DNA from 4 places in the Pseudomonas sp. E141 genome. Region 3 is predicted to be linked to each of the others. Evidence: predicted binding sites of a transcription regulator. Region 3 holds the regulator's gene; each other region holds the start of a gene.
What was found. Region 3 encodes sigma-54, which starts transcription at its own class of promoters, with help from an activator protein. Its sites were predicted from a motif close to ANTGGCATNNANNTTGCTNT; they were not measured.
Positions count from the first base shown of each region.

Region 1: the regulator sigma-54 is predicted to act here: its motif matches at 964-983, upstream of GKKCFE_RS07330 (CmpA/NrtA family ABC transporter substrate-binding protein).
Region 2: the regulator sigma-54 is predicted to act here: its motif matches at 2,369-2,388, upstream of flgB (flagellar basal body rod protein FlgB).
Region 4: the regulator sigma-54 is predicted to act here: its motif matches at 1,557-1,576, upstream of GKKCFE_RS02625 (pilin).

Region 1 is NZ_CP084024.1:1,618,597-1,623,687, reverse strand. Features, by position in the region: gene GKKCFE_RS07335 (quinone-dependent dihydroorotate dehydrogenase) at 1-875, opposite strand, end outside; gene GKKCFE_RS07330 (CmpA/NrtA family ABC transporter substrate-binding protein) at 1,114-2,325, shown strand; gene GKKCFE_RS07325 (ANTAR domain-containing response regulator) at 2,340-2,915, shown strand; gene GKKCFE_RS07320 (nitrate/nitrite transporter) at 3,303-4,514, shown strand; gene GKKCFE_RS07315 (protein kinase domain-containing protein) at 4,524-5,091, shown strand, end outside.
Region 2 is NZ_CP084024.1:4,225,999-4,231,089, reverse strand. Features, by position in the region: gene flgA (flagellar basal body P-ring formation chaperone FlgA) at 1-183, opposite strand, end outside; gene GKKCFE_RS18935 (chemotaxis protein CheV) at 262-1,188, shown strand; gene cheR (protein-glutamate O-methyltransferase CheR) at 1,242-2,069, shown strand; gene flgB (flagellar basal body rod protein FlgB) at 2,430-2,837, shown strand; gene flgC (flagellar basal body rod protein FlgC) at 2,841-3,284, shown strand; gene flgD (flagellar hook assembly protein FlgD) at 3,300-4,022, shown strand; gene flgE (flagellar hook protein FlgE) at 4,053-5,091, shown strand, end outside.
Region 3 is NZ_CP084024.1:4,805,886-4,810,976, forward strand. Features, by position in the region: gene GKKCFE_RS21500 (KdsC family phosphatase) at 1-284, shown strand, start outside; gene lptC (LPS export ABC transporter periplasmic protein LptC) at 292-864, shown strand; gene lptA (lipopolysaccharide transport periplasmic protein LptA) at 851-1,399, shown strand; gene lptB (LPS export ABC transporter ATP-binding protein) at 1,399-2,124, shown strand; gene GKKCFE_RS21520 (RNA polymerase factor sigma-54) at 2,288-3,781, shown strand; gene hpf (ribosome hibernation-promoting factor, HPF/YfiA family) at 3,858-4,166, shown strand; gene ptsN (PTS IIA-like nitrogen regulatory protein PtsN) at 4,179-4,643, shown strand; gene rapZ (RNase adapter RapZ) at 4,646-5,091, shown strand, end outside.
Region 4 is NZ_CP084024.1:599,146-604,236, forward strand. Features, by position in the region: gene pilB (type IV-A pilus assembly ATPase PilB) at 1-1,398, opposite strand, end outside; gene GKKCFE_RS02625 (pilin) at 1,624-2,070, shown strand; gene GKKCFE_RS02630 (BON domain-containing protein) at 2,390-2,743, shown strand; gene GKKCFE_RS02635 (DUF2845 domain-containing protein) at 3,066-3,362, opposite strand; gene GKKCFE_RS02640 (DUF748 domain-containing protein) at 3,364-5,091, opposite strand, start outside.

The DNA of each region.
Region 1 (5,091 bases), 3.0 Mb from region 3:
ATGATCGGCAAGCGCCCCGCCAGTTCGGCGGCCAGCACTTTCACGGTATGGGTGCTCTTGTCCCGCACCGGCGCACCGGACAGCCCGCCCGCCTCGTCGGCGTGTTCCACCCCTTCGACGCCTTCGCGACCCAGCGTCGTGTTGGTGGCAATCACCGCGTCCATTCCGGTGTCGATCAGGGCCTGGGCCACCTGTGCGGTCTCTTCGTCGGTCATGTCCGGGGCGATCTTGATGGCCAGTGGCACATGCTTGCCATGGATCACCGCCAATTCGGCGCGACGTCGAGCCAGGTCAGCCAGCAGTTGCTTGAGCGAATCACCAAATTGCAGGCTGCGCAGCCCCGGAGTGTTCGGGGAACTGACGTTGACGGTCACATAACTGGCGTGGGCGTAGACCTTGTCCAGGCAGATCAGATAATCGTCAACCGCGCGCTCCACCGGTGTGTCGAAGTTCTTGCCGATGTTGATGCCCAGCACGCCCTTGTACTTGGCGGCAGCCACACGCCCCAGCAAATGGTCGACGCCCAGGTTGTTAAAGCCCATGCGGTTGATGATCGCCTCGGCTTGCGGCAGGCGGAAAATCCGTGGCTTTGGGTTGCCCGGCTGGGCACGCGGGGTGACGGTGCCGATTTCGACGAAACCGAACCCCAACTGGGCAAAACCGTCGATGGCCGCGCCATTCTTGTCCAGGCCCGCCGCCAGCCCGACCGGGTTGGGGAACTCAAGCCCCATCACATTCACCGGCAATTTAGCCGGCGCCTTGCACAGCAGACCATTGAGGCCCAAACGTCCACCCGCACCGATCAGGTCCAGGGACAGATCGTGGGAGGTTTCCGGGGAAAGTTTGAACAGCAGTTCACGGGCCAGGGTGTACATGGGCGGCTTGGACTCAGGCGACGAAATGAGGCGGCGATTATAGCCGGGCTACGACGACGCACGCGAGGCGCCTGCACAAAACAGCGGCGATGGCATATGCCTTGCACCACTTGCGTTCATCGGCACCCATGCCAACGACGGAATGAGTGCCACACTGTATTTGAAGGACAACGGCGTCGTCATCCGGCCTTGCAAACGTCCGGATACGGCGCCTTTTTTTGTGGAAAGGTGATGCGCGATGAATGAAGTTCCAGCCAACCCCCTGGCCTGGGTCAACGGCAGCGATGCCCCGGAAAAGAGCGCGATCAATCTTGGCTTCATGGCCTTGAGCGACTGCGCGCCGCTGGTGGTGGCCGCCACCCAGGGCTTTGCCCAGCCTTACGGGCTGACTTTGAACCTCAAGCGCCAAGCGTCCTGGGCCAACCTGCGGGACAAGCTGGTCAGTGGTGAAATCGATGCCGCCCACAGCCTGTATGGCCTGATCTACGCGGTGCACCTGGGCATCGGCGGGGTCGCGCCGACCGACATGGCGGTGTTGATGGGGCTGAACCAGAACGGCCAGAGCATCAACCTTTCCCATGGCTTGCAGGCCCAAGGCGTGACCAGTCCTGAGGCACTGGAACAGCATGTGCACCAAACTCGCCCGAAACTGACTTTCGCCCAGACCTTCCCCACTGGCACCCACGCCATGTGGCTCTATTACTGGCTCGCCGCTCAAGGCATCCATCCGCTGTCGGATGTCGACAGTGTGGTGGTACCGCCGCCGCAAATGATCGCCCACCTGCAGGCCGGACGGATCGACGGGTTCTGCGTGGGCGAGCCGTGGTGCGCCAGTGCGGTCAAACAGAACCTGGGCTTCACCCTGGCGACGACTCAAACCATCTGGCCCGATCACCCGGAAAAAGTCCTCGGCTGCACCCGTGCATTCGTCGAGCAATACCCCAATACCGCCCGCGCACTGGTGATGGCGATCCTGCAAGCCAGTCGCTTCATTGAGCAAAGCACCGAGAACCGCCGCAGCACCGCACAACTATTGAGTGCCCCCGAATACCTGGACGCACCGCTGGATTGCATCGAGCCGCGCCTGTTAGGGATTTACGCCGACGGGCTGGGCAACAGCTGGCAGGACCCTCACGCGATGCGTTTCCACGGCAACGGCGAAGTGAACCTGCCCTACCTGTCCGATGGCATGTGGTTCATGACCCAGTTCCGCCGCTGGGGCCTGTTGCGTGAAGACCCGGATTATCTGGCCGTGGCACAGCAAGTCCAGCAGCTCACGCTATACCGTCAAGCCTGCGCGGCACTGGACATCGCCGCCCCCCGCCAGGACATGCGCAGCAGCCAATTGATCGACGGCACCATCTGGGACGGCTCGGATCCGGCCGCTTATGCCAAAAGCTTCAAACTGCACGCTTTGAGCGATGCGGCTCCCCTCTTCGCCAGCCGCTGACAGGAGCCACGACCATGCTGCGTATCCTGCTGATCAACGACACCGCGAAAAAAGTCGGCCGTCTCAAAGCGGCCCTGATTGAGGCCGGGTTCGAAGTCATCGATGAATCCGGATTGACCATCGACCTGCCGGCACGCGTCGAAACAGTGCGTCCGGACGTGATCCTGATCGATACCGAGTCACCCGGACGCGATGTCATGGAGCAAGTGGTGCTGGTCAGCCGCGACCAGCCACGACCGATCGTCATGTTTACCGACGAGCACGACCCGGATGTAATGCGCCAGGCGATCAAATCGGGCGTGAGCGCCTACATCGTCGAAGGCATCCACGCCGCGCGCCTGCAACCGATCCTCGACGTGGCCATGGCCCGCTTCGAAAGCGACCAGGCCCTGCGCGCCCAGCTCCTGGCCCGGGACCAGCAACTGGCCGAACGCAAACGCATCGAACTGGCCAAGGGCATGCTGATGAAGATGAAAGAATGCAACGAAGAACAGGCCTACACCCTGATGCGCCGCCAGGCCATGAGTCGCCAGCAGAAGCTGATCCAGGTGGCCGAGCAGATCATTGCGATGAATGAGCTGCTCGGCTGAAAGCCTTGCAGCGCCTGGCCCGGCGCTATCGCGAGCAGGCTCGCTCCCACAGATCCTGTGGCCACTGGAACTCCAATGTGGGAGCAGGCCCGCTCCCACAGGTTTCATGGCCACTGAAGATCCACTGTGGGAGCGAGCCTGCTCGCGATAGGTCTCACACTGCTCCCCTGTTGGCACAGTTCTCGCTTTAGCAAAGCCACAGGTAACCAACGGCGGTTGCCCCACCTACGACAAAGACGTCGCACACCCTCCTCGCCCCCTGGCGATTCGGGTTGCGGCGTTTTTTTGTTTTGATCCCACAGTCCGGGGTCGGTGGTGCAGCCACAGGCGGCGCACTGCTTCAAGGCACTGACTCATTTCTCGAGACTTTTACAGCTGAGGTGCGCGATGAATTCAAGCTTCTGGAAATCCGGCCACACCCCGACACTGTTCGCGGCCTTCCTCTATTTCGACCTGAGTTTCATGGTCTGGTACCTGCTCGGTCCACTGGCGGTGCAGATCTCTGCCGACCTGCACCTGACCACCCAGCAACGCGGCCTGATGGTGGCTACGCCGATCCTGGCCGGTGCCGTACTGCGCTTGTTCATGGGCCTGCTGGCCGACCGGATTTCACCGAAAACCGCCGGTATGGTCGGTCAGGTGATTGTGATCGGTGCACTGTTCTGTGCCTGGAAACTGGGCATCCACAGCTACGAACAAGCCTTGCTGCTGGGGCTGTTCCTGGGCGTGGCCGGTGCGTCATTCGCCGTGGCCCTGCCGCTGGCCTCCCAGTGGTATCCGCCACAGCACCAGGGCAAGGCCATGGGCATTGCCGGCGCTGGTAACTCGGGCACCGTACTGGCTGCGCTGATCGCACCGGTAATGGCAGTGGCATTCGGCTGGAGCAACGTGTTCGGTTTCGCGCTGATCCCGCTGATCGTGACCCTGATCCTCTTTGCCTGGCTGGCCAAGAACGCTCCCGAGCGACCAAAAGCCAAATCCATGGGCGACTACCTCAAGGCCCTGGGCGACCGGGACAGCTGGTGGTTCATGTTCTTCTACAGTGTGACCTTCGGCGGCTTCATCGGCCTGGCCAGCGCACTGCCCGGCTACTTCAACGACCAGTACGGCCTGAGCCCGGTGACCGCCGGTTACTACACCGCCGCTTGCGTCTTCGGGGGCAGCCTGATGCGTCCACTGGGCGGCGCCCTGGCGGATCGTTTCGGTGGCATTCGCACCCTGTTGGGCATGTACACCGTGGCCGCTGTCTGCATCGCGGCAGTGGGCTTCAACCTGCCAAGCTCCTACGCGGCCCTGGCCTTGTTCGTCTGCACCATGCTCGGTTTGGGTGCGGGCAACGGCGCGGTATTCCAACTGGTGCCACAACGCTTCCGTCGCGAGATCGGCGTGATGACCGGATTGATCGGCATGGCCGGCGGCATCGGCGGTTTCGCCCTGGCGGCAGGCATGGGCGCGATCAAGCAAAGCACCGGCAGCTATCAACTGGCACTGTGGTTGTTCGCCAGCCTCGGCGTCCTGGCCTGGTTCGGCCTGTACGGCGTCAAGCGTCGCTGGAGGACCACCTGGGGTTCGGCCGCTGTCACCGCGGCTCGGGTATAAATAGCCTCCATGAGCCTGCAACTGAGTTTTGCCGAAGCCAGTGCCATTGGCCCTCGGGAAGAAAACCAGGACGCCCTGCGCCTGGTGACCCCGGCGCCGGCCCTGGCCGCGAGCAAGGGGTACCTGTTCGCCATCGCCGACGGTGTGAGCCAATGCGCCGATGGCGGGCTGGCCGCCCGTTCGACCTTGCAGGCCCTGGCCCTGGACTACTATTCCACGCCGCAAACCTGGGGTGTGGCCCAAGCGCTGGACCGGCTGTTACTGGCCCAGAATCGCTGGCTGCAAGCCAACGGGGGCGGGCAACCGCTGCTCACCACCGTCAGCGCGCTGGTCCTTCGGGGCCGGCGCTTCACCCTGGCCCACGTGGGCGATTGCCGGGTCTACCGCTGGCACGACAATCATCTGCAGCGGGTCAGTGAGGATCACGTCTGGGAACAACAGGGCATGCAGCACGTGCTCAAGCGTGCCCTGGGGCTGGATCAGCACCTGATCCTGGACTTCCTCGATGGCGAACTGCGCACCGACGAGACCTTCGTACTGCTCAGCGATGGCGTCTGGGCGGTTCTGGGGGACACGG
Region 2 (5,091 bases), 580 kb from region 3:
GTAGTCTTCTACGGTGAATTCAAGAAAGCCCTGAGTGACGCCGATAAGGAGATCAGGCAAGGTAACCGGAACAGCACCAAAGGCAGGGCCGCCCAAAGCGAGCAGGCAGGCAGCCAACAGTGCACCGAGCCAGTGGCGGCAGTGAGTGGTCAGGCGTCGAAAAAATGTCGTTTGTGCGTTCATGCCGGTTCAATAGCAAGCCCCGTGCCGTTTAGTGATGAATGCGCGTCGGACACATTAGCGTTAGGTAGGAGTCAGGGCATGGCGGGAGTAATGGATTCGGTGAACCAGCGCACTCAGCTGGTCGGTCAGAATCGCCTGGAGCTGTTGTTGTTCCGTCTCGACGGCCAACAGATGTACGGGATCAACGTATTCAAGGTTCGCGAGGTGCTCCAGTGCCCGAAGCTGACCCTGATGCCCAAGTCCAGCCCCGTCGTGTGCGGTGTGGCCAATATCCGCGGAGCGACCATCCCGATTCTCGATCTGGCGATGGCGACCGGTTCGGGCCGGCTTCTGGATCAGAGCAATCCGTTCGTGATCATCACCGAGTACAACACCAAGACCCAGGGCTTCCTGGTGCGCTCGGTGGAGCGCATCGTCAACATGAACTGGGAGGAGATCCATCCGCCGCCCAAGGGTACCGGTCGCGATCACTACCTCACGGCGGTGACCCGGGTCGATAACCAGTTGGTTGAAATCATCGACGTGGAGAAAATCCTCGCCGAAGTGGCGCCGACCCCGGAAACGATTTCCGTGGGGGTGGTCGACGCCGAAACCCAGCACAAGGCGATTTCGCTGCGGGTGCTGACGGTTGATGATTCTTCGGTGGCACGTAAGCAGGTGACCCGTTGTCTACAAACGGTCGGTGTCGAAGTGGTAGCGTTGAACGACGGACGCCAGGCCCTGGATTACCTGCGCAAGCTGGTGGAAGAGGGCAAGAAACCGGAAGAGGAGTTTCTGATGATGATCTCCGACATTGAAATGCCGGAGATGGACGGGTACACCCTGACGTCGGAAATCCGCAACGACCCGCGCATGCAAAAGCTGCATATTGTCTTGCACACCTCGTTGTCCGGTGTTTTCAACCAGGCGATGGTCAAGAAGGTGGGGGCCGATGATTTCCTGGCCAAGTTCCGGCCCGATGACCTGGCTTCCCGGGTAGTCGAGCGCATCAAGGCTGCAGAATAAAGGTTGGGCGCGTTGTGCGCCCGGCAAGTCAATACGATGAAAGAGGCGGTATTTTGTCTACGGGTAATTTGGATTTCGAACAGTTCCGGGTCTTCCTGGAAAAAGCCTGTGGCATTTTGCTTGGTGAAAACAAGCAATACCTGGTGTCGAGCCGTCTCAATAAGTTGATGGAGCAACAGGGCCTGAAATCGTTGGGCGAACTGGTCCAGCGCATCCAGACCCAGCCGCGCAGTGGGTTGCGCGAGATGGTGGTGGATGCCATGACCACCAACGAAACCCTGTGGTTTCGCGACACCTATCCGTTCGAGGTGTTGAAGAACAGGGTGCTGCCGGCGGCCATCAAGGCCAGTCCGGGGCAACGCTTGCGGATCTGGTCGGCGGCCTGTTCGTCGGGACAGGAACCCTATTCGCTGTCGATGTCCATCGATGAGTTCGAGCGGACCAATATCGGCCAGCTGAAAATGGGCGTGCAAATCGTCGCCACCGATTTGTCCGGAACGATGCTCAACAACTGCAAGACTGGCGAATACGACAGCCTGGCCATCGGCCGCGGCCTGTCGCCTGATCGCCTGCAACGCTACTTCGACCCCAAAGGGCCGGGTAAATGGGTGGTCAAGGCGCCGATCAAGAACCGCGTGGAATTCCGCTCGTTCAACCTGCTGGACAGCTACGCCAGCCTGGGCAAGTTCGACATCGTGTTCTGCCGCAACGTGCTGATCTACTTCTCTGCCGAAGTGAAAAAAGACATCCTGCTGCGCATCCACAGCACGCTCAAACCGGGCGGCTACCTGTTCCTCGGCGCCTCCGAGGCATTGAACGGTTTGCCGGACCACTACCAGATGGTGCAGTGCAGTCCTGGGATCATCTATCAGGCGAAGTGATTTGCTTGGGTTGGGAAAAAAACGGGAGTCCGCAAAGGCTCCCGTTTTTTTTGCCTGCCGGTTTTTTCCAATGCACCACAGCCTCCTGTGGGAGCGAGCTTGCTCGCGATAGCGGTATTGCAGACGCCATCAATGTTGACTGACACACCGCTATCGCGAGCAAGCTCGCTCCCACATTTGATCCCCATTGCCTGGGTGAAAGCGGCAGAAAAGCGGCAGCCAGCGGAAACCGATTGCCGCTTTTCTGGCATTGCCGCTTTGCCGATGCCCGCAAAGCCCCGGTTTATGGGCTTTTTGAAAGTGGCACGACGCTTGCTATGTCCATCGTACGTAAATTCTGGTCACCCGAAGGTTTCCAACATGAGCATCAGTTTCGATAAAGCGCTCGGCATCCACGAAAAGGCCCTGAGCTTCCGAGCCCAGCGTGCCGAAGTCCTGGCCAACAACATCGCCAACGCCGACACCCCGAACTTCAAGGCTCGGGACCTGGACTTCTCCAAAGTGCTCGCCGAGCAGAACGAGAAGGCCAAGAACGGCCACTTCGCCCTGAACATGACCAACAGCCGTCACATCGAAGCCGAAGGCCTGGGCAATGCCGATGAGTCGCTGATGTACCGCACGCCGATGCAGCCTTCGATCGACCAGAACACCGTGGACGCTCAACTGGAACAGTCCAACTACACGGAAAACTCCGTGAACTTCCAGGCCAGCTTCACCCTGCTCAATAGCAAATTCAAAGGGCTGGTATCGGCCCTGCGCGGAGAGTAAGTCATGTCGATTGCGAGCGTATTCAACATTGCCGGCAGCGCCATGAGTGCCCAGACCACGCGTCTGAACACCGTCGCCAGTAACATCGCCAACGCCGAGACCGTGTCGTCGAGCATCGACCAGACCTACCGTGCCCGTCACCCGGTGTTCGCCACCATGTTCCAGGGCGGCCAATCCGGCGGCAGCGACTCGCTGTTCCAGGAGCAGGACGCCGCAGGGCAGGGTGTGCAGGTGCTCGGCGTGGTCGAAGACCAGAGCAACCTCGACGCACGCTACGAGCCGAACCACCCGGCCGCCGACGCCAAGGGCTACGTCTATTACCCGAACGTGAACGTCGTTGAAGAAATGGCCGACATGATTTCCGCCAGTCGTTCGTTCCAGACCAACGTCGAAATGATGAACACCGCCAAAACCATGATGCAGAAGGTCCTGACCCTCGGTCAGTGATAAGGGGCGAGTCACATGAGCGTCACCAACACCACCAGTGGTTTGAGCCTCAACGAGATTCTGGCCAACTCCTCGGTCAAGACCAACACCACCACCGATGGCCTGGCCTCGGCGACGAATGCGGCTACCGGTTCCAAGGAGCTGGGCAAGGATGCGTTCCTGCAATTGCTGGTCACCCAGCTGAAAAACCAGAACCCGCTGGAGCCGCAGGATAACGGCGAGTTCGTTGCCCAGTTGGCGCAATTCAGCAGCCTGGAAGGCATCACCACACTCAACGAAACCGTGAGCGGTATTGCCGGCAACTACAACTCGTCCCAGGCCCTGCAAGCCTCGTCACTGGTGGGCCGTTCGGTCATCGCCCCGGGTGACAAGGCTGTGGTCGACACCTCCAAGAGCCTCAACGGCACGGTGGTGGTACCGGCCTCGGTGTCTTCGCTCGCGATCAAGATCGCAGACAAGGACGGCAAGACCGTCCGTACGATCGAGCTGGGCAGCCAGAATGCCGGTAATTCGGCCTTCATCTGGGATGGCAAGAACGATGCGGGCACCACCCTTGAGTCGGGTACTTACACCTTCACCGCTTCGACCACTATCGACGATAAGCCCGTGTCGCTGATCACCAACCTGCCGGCGACCGTCAGCAGCGTGACGATCAGCCAGACGGGCGGTGAGCTGATGCTCAACCTGGCCGGGCTGGGCAGCATCGCCCTGTCCAAAGTACAAACTATTGGTATGTAGAGCCGACTAAACCGGCAAAAGGAGTGCAACATGTCTTTCAACATCGGCCTTAGCGGTCTCTATGCAGCCAACAAGCACCTGGACGTGACCGGCAACAACATCGCCAACGTGGCGACCACCGGTTTCAAATCGTCCCGTGCGGAATTCGAAGACGTCTACTCGGCCACCAGGCTGGGCAGCGGCACCAAGACCGTCGGTAACGGCGTGCGCCTGGCCAACGTCTCCCAGCAGTTCAGCCAGGGTGACGTCAACAACACCGGCAACGTGCTGGACATGGGCATCCAGGGTTCGGGCTTCTTTGTCCTGAGCAACGACGGTTCCCTGAGCTACACCCGTGCCGGTACGTTCAAGACCGACAAGGAAGGTTTCATCACCAACAGCGATGGCACTGCGCGTTTGCAGGGTTATGGCGTGGATGCCAATGGCAACATCCTCAACGGTATTCTGACCGACCTGCGTATCGACACTTCCAACCTGCCGCCGCAAGCGACCAGCCTGGTTTCGTCGACGATTAACCTGAATTCGACGGCGACGGCTATCAACCAAGCGGCTCCTTACGTGTTCGACCCGGCCGATACATCCACCTTCACCAAGCAATTCACCACGCCGGTCTACGATACCCAGGGTAACCAGCATTCCATGGACCAGTACATGGTCAAGACTGGCGACAATGAATGGGATGTCTACACGCTGATCGACGGTCGTAATCTGGACGGTAGCTCGCCAACCGCTGCCGCTACCCTGGCGGTCCCTTCGACCATGACCTTTGATGCGAACGGCAGGTTGTCCACGGTCACCACCCCACCAGCGAGCACCAGTAGCGATTTGGAACTGGACGATTGGATTCCTGGCACCGTTACCAACGGCGTGTGGACCGCCAATGGCGCTGATGGCGCCGATACTATTGTCATCTCCATGGCCAATACCACCCAGTTCAACGCCGACACCGCCCGGTCGATTCCTACCCAGAACGGTTACGCCACTGGCCAGATCACCAACCTGACCATCGACGGCAGCGGTGTGCTGCTGGCCAACTTCAGCAACAACCAGACCAAGCCGATCGGTCAGC
Region 3 (5,091 bases):
TTTATCAGGGACGTGAAGATAAACTGGTGGTGCTGGACGAGCTTCTGGGGCAACTCAACCTAAGCTATGAACAGGTCGCCTACCTCGGTGACGACCTGCCGGACCTGCCGGTGATTCGTCGGGTCGGCCTGGGCATGGCGGTGGCAAACGCGGCCGGCTTCGTGCGCGAGCACGCCCACGGCATCACCACGGCGCGAGGCGGCGAAGGGGCCGCCCGTGAATTCTGTGAACTGATCCTTCGCGCCCAAGGCCGCCTCGAGGCGGCCAACGCCGCGTATCTGTGAGTCATTTATGCTAAGCAAGAAAATTCGCACCATCGTGGTGTTCGGCTGCATCGCAGCGATTTTCGCGGCGGTCGGGTATTGGAACATCAGCCCGGAACGCTTCCTCGACCGCCCTGCGGTCAAGGTCCAGGAAAATGATATCGACTGGTATGCGACCAACACGCATACCCTGCAATACCTGCCCGATGGCAAAGTGCAGTATGAAATGACGTCCGACAAAGTCGACCACGTCAAGGCCAGCGAAATCACACTGGTCACCAAGCCAGACCTGAACATGTTCAGGGGCACCGAGTTTCCGTGGCACGTGCAGAGCGAACGCGCCGAGGTCAATCCCGACGGCACCGAAGTGGAACTGATTGATTCGGTACGCATCGCCCGGACCGATGAGAAGAACCGTACGACCATCATTACCAGCAGTCGTATGACAGTCTTCCCGCAGCGAGAATATGCGCAGACCGAGCAACCCGTTAGAATCGACGGCGCCGGTGGTGTGTCGACCGGCACGGGAATGAAAGCGTATTTGAAGGAAAGCAGGATACACCTGCTATCGAACGTAAGAGGACAGTATGAAGCTCGCTAAAACCCTCCCTATTTTGCTCAGTCTGGGCGCAGCACTGGGAAGCGCGAGCGCCTGGGCCCTCCCCACCGACCGCGACCAGCCTATCCGCATCCAGGCCGACGACGCCCAACTGGACGACAAGAACGGTGTAGCCACCTATAAAGGTGACGTGATCATCACCCAGGGTTCGATGAAGGTCACCGGCAACACCGTGACCATCACCCGCACCCAGTCCGGCGACATCGACGTCGTCACCTCGGTGGGCAACCTGGCCTACTTCGAGCAGATGCAAACCGCGGGCGACACCAAGCCGGTTCAAGGCTACGGGGTAACCATTCAGTACCACGCCGCCAAAGACCGCGTGGTGCTGATCGATCGCGCCAAGGTCATCGACAAGGACGGCAACACCACCCAGGGCGAGAAAATCGTCTACGACACGAACAAAAAGCTGGCCAGCGCCGGTCGCGCCACTGGCAGCAAGGTCACCGAGCAGCGTCCACGGATCGACATGGTCATCCAGCCGAAAAAGAAAACCGACGAGCAGAAGGCCCAGTAATGGCAACTCTGAAAGCTCAGCACCTGGCCAAGAGCTACAAGAGCCGCCAAGTCGTGCGTGATGTCAGCCTGTCCATCGACAGCGGCCAGATCGTCGGCCTGCTCGGCCCCAACGGCGCGGGCAAGACCACCTGCTTCTACATGATCGTCGGCCTGGTTCAGGCCGATCAAGGCCGCGTCCTGATCGACGACCTGGACGTCAGCCACCAGCCGATGCATGGCCGGGCGAAGGCCGGTATCGGCTATCTGCCGCAAGAAGCGTCGATCTTCCGCAAACTGTCGGTTGCCGACAACATCATGGCGATCCTCGAGACCCGCAAGGAACTCGACAAAGCCGGTCGCCGCCAGGAACTGGAAAGCCTGCTGCAGGAATTCCACATCAGCCACATCCGCGACAACCTGGGCATGAGCCTGTCCGGTGGCGAACGGCGCCGCGTGGAAATCGCTCGCGCCCTGGCCACCGCACCGAAATTCATCCTGCTGGACGAACCATTCGCTGGCGTGGATCCGATTTCGGTCGGCGACATCAAGCAGATCATCCACCATCTCAAGGCCAAGGGCATCGGCGTATTGATCACCGACCACAACGTTCGCGAGACGCTGGATATCTGTGAAACCGCCTATATCGTCAATGATGGCCAGTTGATTGCCGAAGGCGACTCCGCGACCATCCTGGCCAATGAACTGGTCAAGGAAGTGTATTTGGGCCATGAGTTCCGCCTGTAAGCGAAAAGTGTCTGGTCAATCACCTCGGCGTCGCTAATTTTATTACGTGACGCCCTAGGCAAACACTTCAGTTTCAGGCATATAATTTGCTTAAGTTTGGCGCTTCGGCGCCCTGTAGTGGATGGCGCATGTGCGCCGGCGAATAAGGTGTTAAGCCCCAGCCATGAAACCATCGCTAGTCTTGAGAATGGGCCAGCAGCTGACGATGACACCGCAGCTGCAACAGGCCATCCGCCTGCTCCAATTGTCGACCCTGGACCTGCAACAGGAAATCCAGGAGGCCCTGGAGTCCAATCCGATGCTCGAACGCCAGGAAGAAGGCGACGACTTCGACAACACCGATCCGCTGGCCGATAACGTCGAGCAAAAGACCAACACCGAAATCCCGGAACCGTCCTATCAGGAAACCGCCCCGACGGTGGATAACCTTGAGGATGGCGAATGGAATGAACGCATCCCCAACGATCTGCCCGTGGATACTGCCTGGGAAGACGTCTACCAGACCAGCGCCAGCAGCCTGCCCAGCAGCGATGACGACGAGTGGGACTTCACTACCCGCACCTCCACCGGCGAAAGCCTGCAGAGCCACTTGCTGTGGCAACTGAACCTGGCGCCGATGTCCGATACCGATCGTCTGATTGCCGTGACGCTGATCGACTGCATCAACAATCAGGGCTACCTGGACGAGACGCTTGAAGAAATCCTCGAGGCCTTTGACCCCGAGCTGGACATTGAGCTGGACGAAATCGAAGCCGTCCTGCACCGCATCCAGCAGTTCGAACCCGCCGGCATCGGTGCTCGCAACCTGGGCGAGTGTCTGCTGTTGCAACTGCGTCAGTTACCCGCCAAGACGCCTTGGCTGGCCGAAGCCAAGCGACTGGTCACCGATTACATCGACTTGCTGGGCGGTCGCGACTACAGCCAGTTGATGCGTCGCATGAAGCTCAAGGAAGATGAACTGCGCCAGGTGATCGAGCTGGTCCAGAGCCTCAACCCGCGCCCAGGTTCACAGATCGAGTCCACCGAACCCGAATACGTGGTTCCCGACGTGATCGTGCGCAAGCACAACGACCGCTGGCTGGTGGAACTGAACCAGGAATCGGTGCCCAAGCTGCGGGTGAACGCCCAGTACGCCGGTTTCGTAAAGCGCGCGGACACCAGCGCCGACAACACCTTCATGCGCAACCAGTTGCAGGAAGCGCGCTGGTTCATCAAGAGCCTGCAAAGCCGCAACGAAACCCTGATGAAAGTAGCCACCCAGATCGTCGAGCATCAGCGCGGCTTCCTGGAGTACGGCGACGAAGCCATGAAGCCGTTGGTCCTGCACGACATTGCCGAGGCAGTGGGCATGCACGAGTCGACGATTTCGCGGGTGACCACCCAGAAATTCATGCATACCCCCCGGGGCATATATGAACTGAAATACTTTTTCTCCAGCCACGTCAGCACCTCCGAAGGCGGTGAATGCTCGTCCACAGCCATCCGCGCGATCATCAAAAAACTGGTGGCCGCGGAAAATCAGAAAAAGCCGTTGAGTGACAGCAAGATCGCTGGTTTACTGGAGGCACAAGGCATTCAGGTGGCCCGCCGTACCGTCGCCAAATACCGTGAATCCCTCGGGATCGCACCTTCGAGCGAACGCAAGCGGTTGATGTAACAGGCCACGCCACAGCGTTCCAGTGGCAGGCATTTCTGCCTGCCGCTTTATGCACTGGCAACGAAGGAGAAGCTGTATGCAAGTCAACATCAGTGGACACCAACTGGAAGTGACCGAACCTCTTCGCGAATACATCGGCGAAAAACTCGAACGATTGGAGAGGCATTTCGACAAGATCACCAACGTGCAAGTCACGATGAACGTCGAGAAGCTGCTGCAGAAAATCGAAGCCACGTTGCATATCCCCGGCGGAGAAGTGGTTGCCAATGCTGCGCATGAAGACATGTATGCCGCGATTGACCTGCTGACCGACAAGCTGGATCGCCAACTCAAAAAGCATAAGGAAAAGACCCAGAGCCTCCTCCAGGGCGCGACCGGTCGTTAACCCCCCTAATCCATGATCCGACTAGAATCCATCCTGACCCCCGGCCGTTCCCAGGTGAACGTGCCGGGTGGCAGTAAAAAGAAAGCCCTCGAACAAATTGCCAACCTGATCCACCGAGAGGTACCGGATCTGGAAATGCAGGATGTCTTCGAGGCCCTGTTTGCCCGTGAAAAACTGGGCTCCACCGGCTTTGGCAACGGTATCGCCATTCCCCATTGCCGCCTCAAGGCCTGTACAGCGCCGATCAGTGCGCTGCTGCACCTTGAAGCACCCATAGATTTCGACGCCATCGACGGCGCACCGGTCGACCTGCTGTTTGTACTGCTGGTACCGGAAGCGGCGACCGATGCGCACCTTGAGCTGCTGCGCCAGATCGCCAGCATGCTGGACCGCAAGGAAGTGCGCGAGAAATTGCGCAGCGCGCCGAGCAACGAAGCCTTGTATCAGGTTGTCCTGGACGAGCAGAACGGTCATTAAACATGCGCATGATCATTGTCAGCGGACGCTCCGGCTCCGGTAAAAGCACGGCGCTTAACGTGCTTGAGGACAGCGGCTACTACTGCATCGACAACCTGCCGGCCGGCCTGCTGCCGGAACTGGCCGAGCGCGCCCTGATCCATACCGAACTGGCGCAACCGCTGGTGGCGGTCTCCATCGATGCACGTAATCTGCCGAGCCACCTGTCGCGGTTCCCGGAGCTGCTCGCGGAAGTGCGCAATCGGCACATCCAGTGCGATGTGCTGTATCTGGATGCCGATGAGGAGACGCTGCTCAAGCGTTTCTCCGAAACCCGTCGGCGTCATCCCCTGAGCAACGCAAGCCGCTCCCTGGCCGAAGCCATTCATGACGAGAGCCAGTTGCTGGGGCCGATCGCCGACCTGGCGGACCTGAAGGTCAATACCACCCACCTGAACCTGTATCAACT
Region 4 (5,091 bases), 1.9 Mb from region 3:
GATGGCCCTTTTGCAATGTGGGCACAGCTTGCGCGCCAGTCGCTGGGCGATGATCAGGTGGACCGCCGTGGCGATGTTGAAGCCGGGAATGCCCATGTTGTGCAGGCGGATCAGGGTTTCGGCGGCGCTGTTGGTGTGCAGGGTGGAGAGCACCATGTGTCCGGTCTGGGCGGCCTTGATGGCGATTTCGGCGGTTTCCAGGTCGCGGATCTCGCCCACCATGATCACGTCCGGGTCCTGGCGCAGGAACGAGCGCAGGGCCTGGGCGAAATCCAGACCCTGGCGCGGATTCACGTTGACCTGGTTGATGCCTTCCATGTTGATTTCCACCGGATCCTCAGCGGTGGAAATATTGATGTCCACAGTGTTGAGGATATTCAGCCCGGTATAGAGCGACACGGTTTTGCCAGAGCCGGTGGGCCCGGTCACCAGGATCAACCCTTGTGGTTGTTTGAGCGCCGCCATGTACAGCTCTTTCTGGTCCGGCTCGTAGCCCAGGGCATCGATACCCATCTGCGCGCTGGAGGGGTCGAGGATCCGGATCACCACTTTTTCACCCCAGAGCGTCGGCAGGGTGTTGACCCGGAAGTCGATGGACTTGTTTTTCGACAGGCGCATTTTCAGGCGCCCGTCCTGGGGTTTGCGCCGCTCGGAAATATCAAGGCTGGCCATGACCTTCAGGCGCGCGGCGATGCGGGTGGCCAACTGGATCGGCGGGCGGGCCACCTCTCGCAGCATGCCGTCGGTACGCACCCGCACCCGATAGATTTTTTCATAGGGTTCAAAGTGCAGGTCGGAGGAGCCGCCCTTGATCGCGTCCAGCAGCATCTTGTTGACGAACCGCACCACCGGCGCATCGTCGGTGTCCTGGCCGGCGATGGAGTCTTGCTTGTGATCATCGATCGACTCGATGTCCAGGCCGTCGAGGTCGACATCGCCCATGCCTTCCAGGCCGGTGCTGGTGGATTCGAAAAACTTTTCGATGGCGTCGCTGAGCTTGTCGTCCTCCACCAGGATGGCTTCGGTGGTCAGGCCGGTGCTGAACTGAATGTCATTGATGGCCTGGTGGTTGGTGGGGTCGGAGATGCCCACGAACAGCTTGTTGCCACGCCGCCACAGCGGCAGGGCGTGATGCTGGCGCACCAGTTTTTCGCTGACAAGGCCGGTGGGTTGGGTTTCCTTGTCCAGGCTGTTGAGGTCCAGCAGGGCCACGCCGAAATGCTCCGAGGCAATTTCCGCCACCTGGCGACTCTGGACCAGTTTGTTCTGCACCAGGTAACTGACCAGGGGCATGCGACTGCTTTGGGCTTGTTGGTACGCCTGCTGCGCACTTTGCTCGGTGATCAGTTCGGCCAGCACCAATTGCTTGGCCAGACCGCTTAAGGCGATGTCATTCATGGGAATCCCGGACGCGGACAGTTCATGACTTATAGCCTAGTCAAGCATCCAGACCAAACCAGCGGGGCGCAGTGACAAAAAACGTCAGATAGTGCGCTTGTTGGGGTAGGACATAGGGACGCGGCGGGTCGAAGTCCCTTGCCAGCGGGCGCGACAGGGTTGGCACATGCCATGCAATGGCCTCCTCAGGTCATGAGACTCCACCTCATGCTTTGGAGATTATCTATGAATAAGCAAAACGGTTTTACCTTGATCGAGTTGCTGATCGTTGTAGCGATCATCGGCATCCTGGCGACGTTTGCGTTGCCGCAGTATTCCAAGTATCAAGCGCGGGCGAAGGCTACGGCGGGGCTGGCGGAAGCGTCCGCGTTGAAGGTGCCGTTCGAGGACACTATGAACCAGGGTACCAACCCAACCTTAGACCTTATCGGGGGAACTGCCTCTACCAGCAACTGCACGATGAGCGCCTCTGGCACTGCTTCCGCTGGAACAGGCTCCATCGCGTGTGTCCTTCGTAATGCGCCTGCTCCAGTGGCTGGTCAAACAATCACCTTAAGTCGGTCTGCGACGGGCGTCTGGACATGCGGTTCCACGGCTGCTCAGGAGTTCCTGCCTGCCGGGTGCACTGGTGGTGCTGCTGCGGCTACTGGAGGTACGCCTACTGGAGGTTAATGAGTTCGAACCTGATTTGTCTGGGCTGCGTGGCGGCCCTTTTTTTAGAGGTTGGGCGCTCAGCGGGAATAATCTCGGGCCTTAGAGAAAACCCTTCGTAATTCATAAGCTTAGAAAAGAGTCCAAAACCCGCAAGTTGCATGTCCAGAATCGCCTCTTCATGCATTTTGCATGATTGCGAAAACCTCCGCTTCGCTTAACCGCTTGATTTAAAACGAATTAATTACTTCGTGAAAACTGGCACAGCCTTCGCACTACTCCTGATAACCCTGCCGGGAAACACCTCCGGCAGTTTTTGAGAAAAACAGGAGTTACTCGTATGAAGAAGTTCGCTATCACTGCCGCAGCTGCCACCGCCCTGACTCTGACCATGGCTAGCGCTTTCGCCGAGACCACTCAAGCAACTCAGGCTCCGATGATGCTGGCTGCTGGTGAAGTGACAGAAGCCAAAGAAGATGTTTCTGATACCTGGATCACCACCAAGGTCAAAGCCGATCTGGTCACTGAAAAAGGCATCCCAGGTTCCGATATCAAGGTAGAAACCAATAAAGGCGTAGTGTCGCTGTCGTCGACTACTGTTCTGACCGACGCGCAAAAAGACACCGCCGTGGCGATTACCAAGAAAATCAAAGGCGTCCGAGACGTTTCGGCTGACGGCCTGAAATCCGAGTAAGACTCAAGGCTTCTCGCCTGGACCGGGAGAAGGCACGGCAAGCGGGCTGAGACATACGTTTGCCGTTGCTTTGGAGTTCATGCGAAGGCCACACGGAAGTGGCCATTACAGGCCCCCGGCATTCGTGCCGGGGGCCTGTTCTATTGCGCAATGGAAAAGTATTCAGGGACCCATCTGGGAAATCGACTGGCCGATTTCGCGAGCAGGCTCGCTCCCACAGTGGACGAGCTTCTTCGGCAAGATGCGTTCGAATGTGGGAGGGAGCCTGCTTGCGATTGGCGGCGGCACATCCCACGCCATCTCAACTGAATGACAGAACCGCTCAGCGCCCCCGCTTGCTGGTGATCTGCACCAACCGATTCCCCTCGAAACGCAGGTACTGGTACATGCCACTGTTGGGGCCGTAGGTCCATTCTTCCACCGGGTATTCTTCCCGGCGATTGACGCTGCGTTTGTAGCCCAGGTCATCCCGCGCCGCGGGTTGCCCGCATTTTTGCAGGACTTCGCTGGAGCGGTCACCGACGCTGATCAACTGGCTGCCACAGCGCAATGTATCGGCTGCCGACGTCTGGCCGCTGGCGAGCAGCAAGATCAGGCTAAGCCCGTACAGACGTTTCATCTTATTCGGCATCCAGATGCATGGGGGTGATCACGCGCCCGTCGCTTTCGGCCTGACCGAGGCTGGCGTCGATGAAATACACACGGTCATCGGCCAATTGCCCTTTGTCCACCAGGAAATCCTTGATGCTGCTGGCGCGCTCCTGTCCCAGCTGGCGCAACAGCACTTCGTTGCCACTCCAGAACGAGATCACGCCTTCGCGCAGTTTTTCCGTGCGGGCCTTTTTATCCAGTTGCGTCCATTCGACCGGTGGCTGGGTCTTGAGACGGGTGCGATAGATGCCTTCGAGCAGCGGTGCCTTTTCATCCTCGGGCACCTCCAGCAGCGAGGCCTTGGCAGGGACTTTGTCGCCTCTGCGCTGCAGCATCTTGTAGTAGTTGTACTGGTATTCGCGTTCCAGACGCTGGGCGGCGAGCAGCGGACCGTCGCTGCTTTGGGCGGCGGTGCCTTCGATCTCCAGGCGCAACTCCGGACGTTTACCGAGGGCTTCGGACAACTTGAGCAGCGTGCCTTCGTTGTCCGGGTTCAGTTCGCTTGAGCCCGGGGCGAATGACACGCTGCCCAAGTCTTGCGAGGCACCCCCGGCCACCAGCCCACCGATGAGTTTGAATGGCGCCTGGGCCGCCCGTACCACCAGGTTGCGCAGGGTTTGCCAGACAATTGGCATCACGCTGAATTGCGGGTCATTGAGGTCGCCGGAAACCGGCAGCTCGATGGAAATCCTGCCTTCGGAATCCTTCAGCAGCGCGACGGCCAGCTTGAGCGGCAGGCTCACGGCGTCCGGGCTGTCGACCTTTTCCCCCAACTGCAGTTGCTCGACCACCACTTTGTTGTCGGCCAGCAACTTGCCTTTGGTGATCCGGTAGTGCAGGTCGAGGTTGAGTCGGCCCTTGCGGATGCGATAGCCGGCGAATTTGCCGGAATAGGGTGTCAGGGTCGTCAGTTCGACCCGTTTGAAACTGGTGGCGATGTCGAGGCTGGCCATCGGGTCGAAGGGGTTGAGCGCCCCTTTGATGGTGACAGGCGCGTAGCGGTCGACCTTGCCGTTGATGTCCACGGTGGCCGGCTTGGCCTGGCGGCTGTCGATGGTGCCGATCTGGCCGTTGAGCTGCTGGATGGCCGTGGCGAAGTTCGGCGTCAGGCTGAAGTCGGCGAAGTTGGCCGAGCCATCGTTGATGGCAATGCCGCCGACGTGGATGCCCAGCGGTTTCTCCTGGGATGCCGGTTTTGCCGGGCTGTTGTTCGTACCACTGTCGGCCGGTTGCGGGATCAGCAGGTCATCGACGTTGGTGGTGCGGTCTGGGTTGATCATGAATCGCGCGTAAGGCTGGTACAGGTTGACCTTGTCGATCGACAAGCTGTCGCCGTGCTGATAGTTGAGCCCTTCGAGCACCAACTGTTTCCACTTGATGAAGTCCCGGGTCCTGAGGGTATCGAGGGTGTGCAGTTGATCGACCTGGGCGCGACCGGTGACGGCGAATGCCAGCGGCTCGGTGCTCTTGAGGTCCACCGCCAGGTCGCTGCCGAGCATCCCGGAGCGCAGTTCCAGGCGAATGAACGGGTTGATGTAGGCCTGGGCGACCCGCAGGTCGATGTCCTGGGTCTTGACCTTGAGCCGGGCGGTGATCGGGTTCAGGTTGACCTCGCCGTCAGCCAGGATCTTGCCCTGTTTGCCTATCCCGGTATCCAGCTTGAGGGTAAAGGGTGAGCCGTTGAGGGTGTCGTAGTT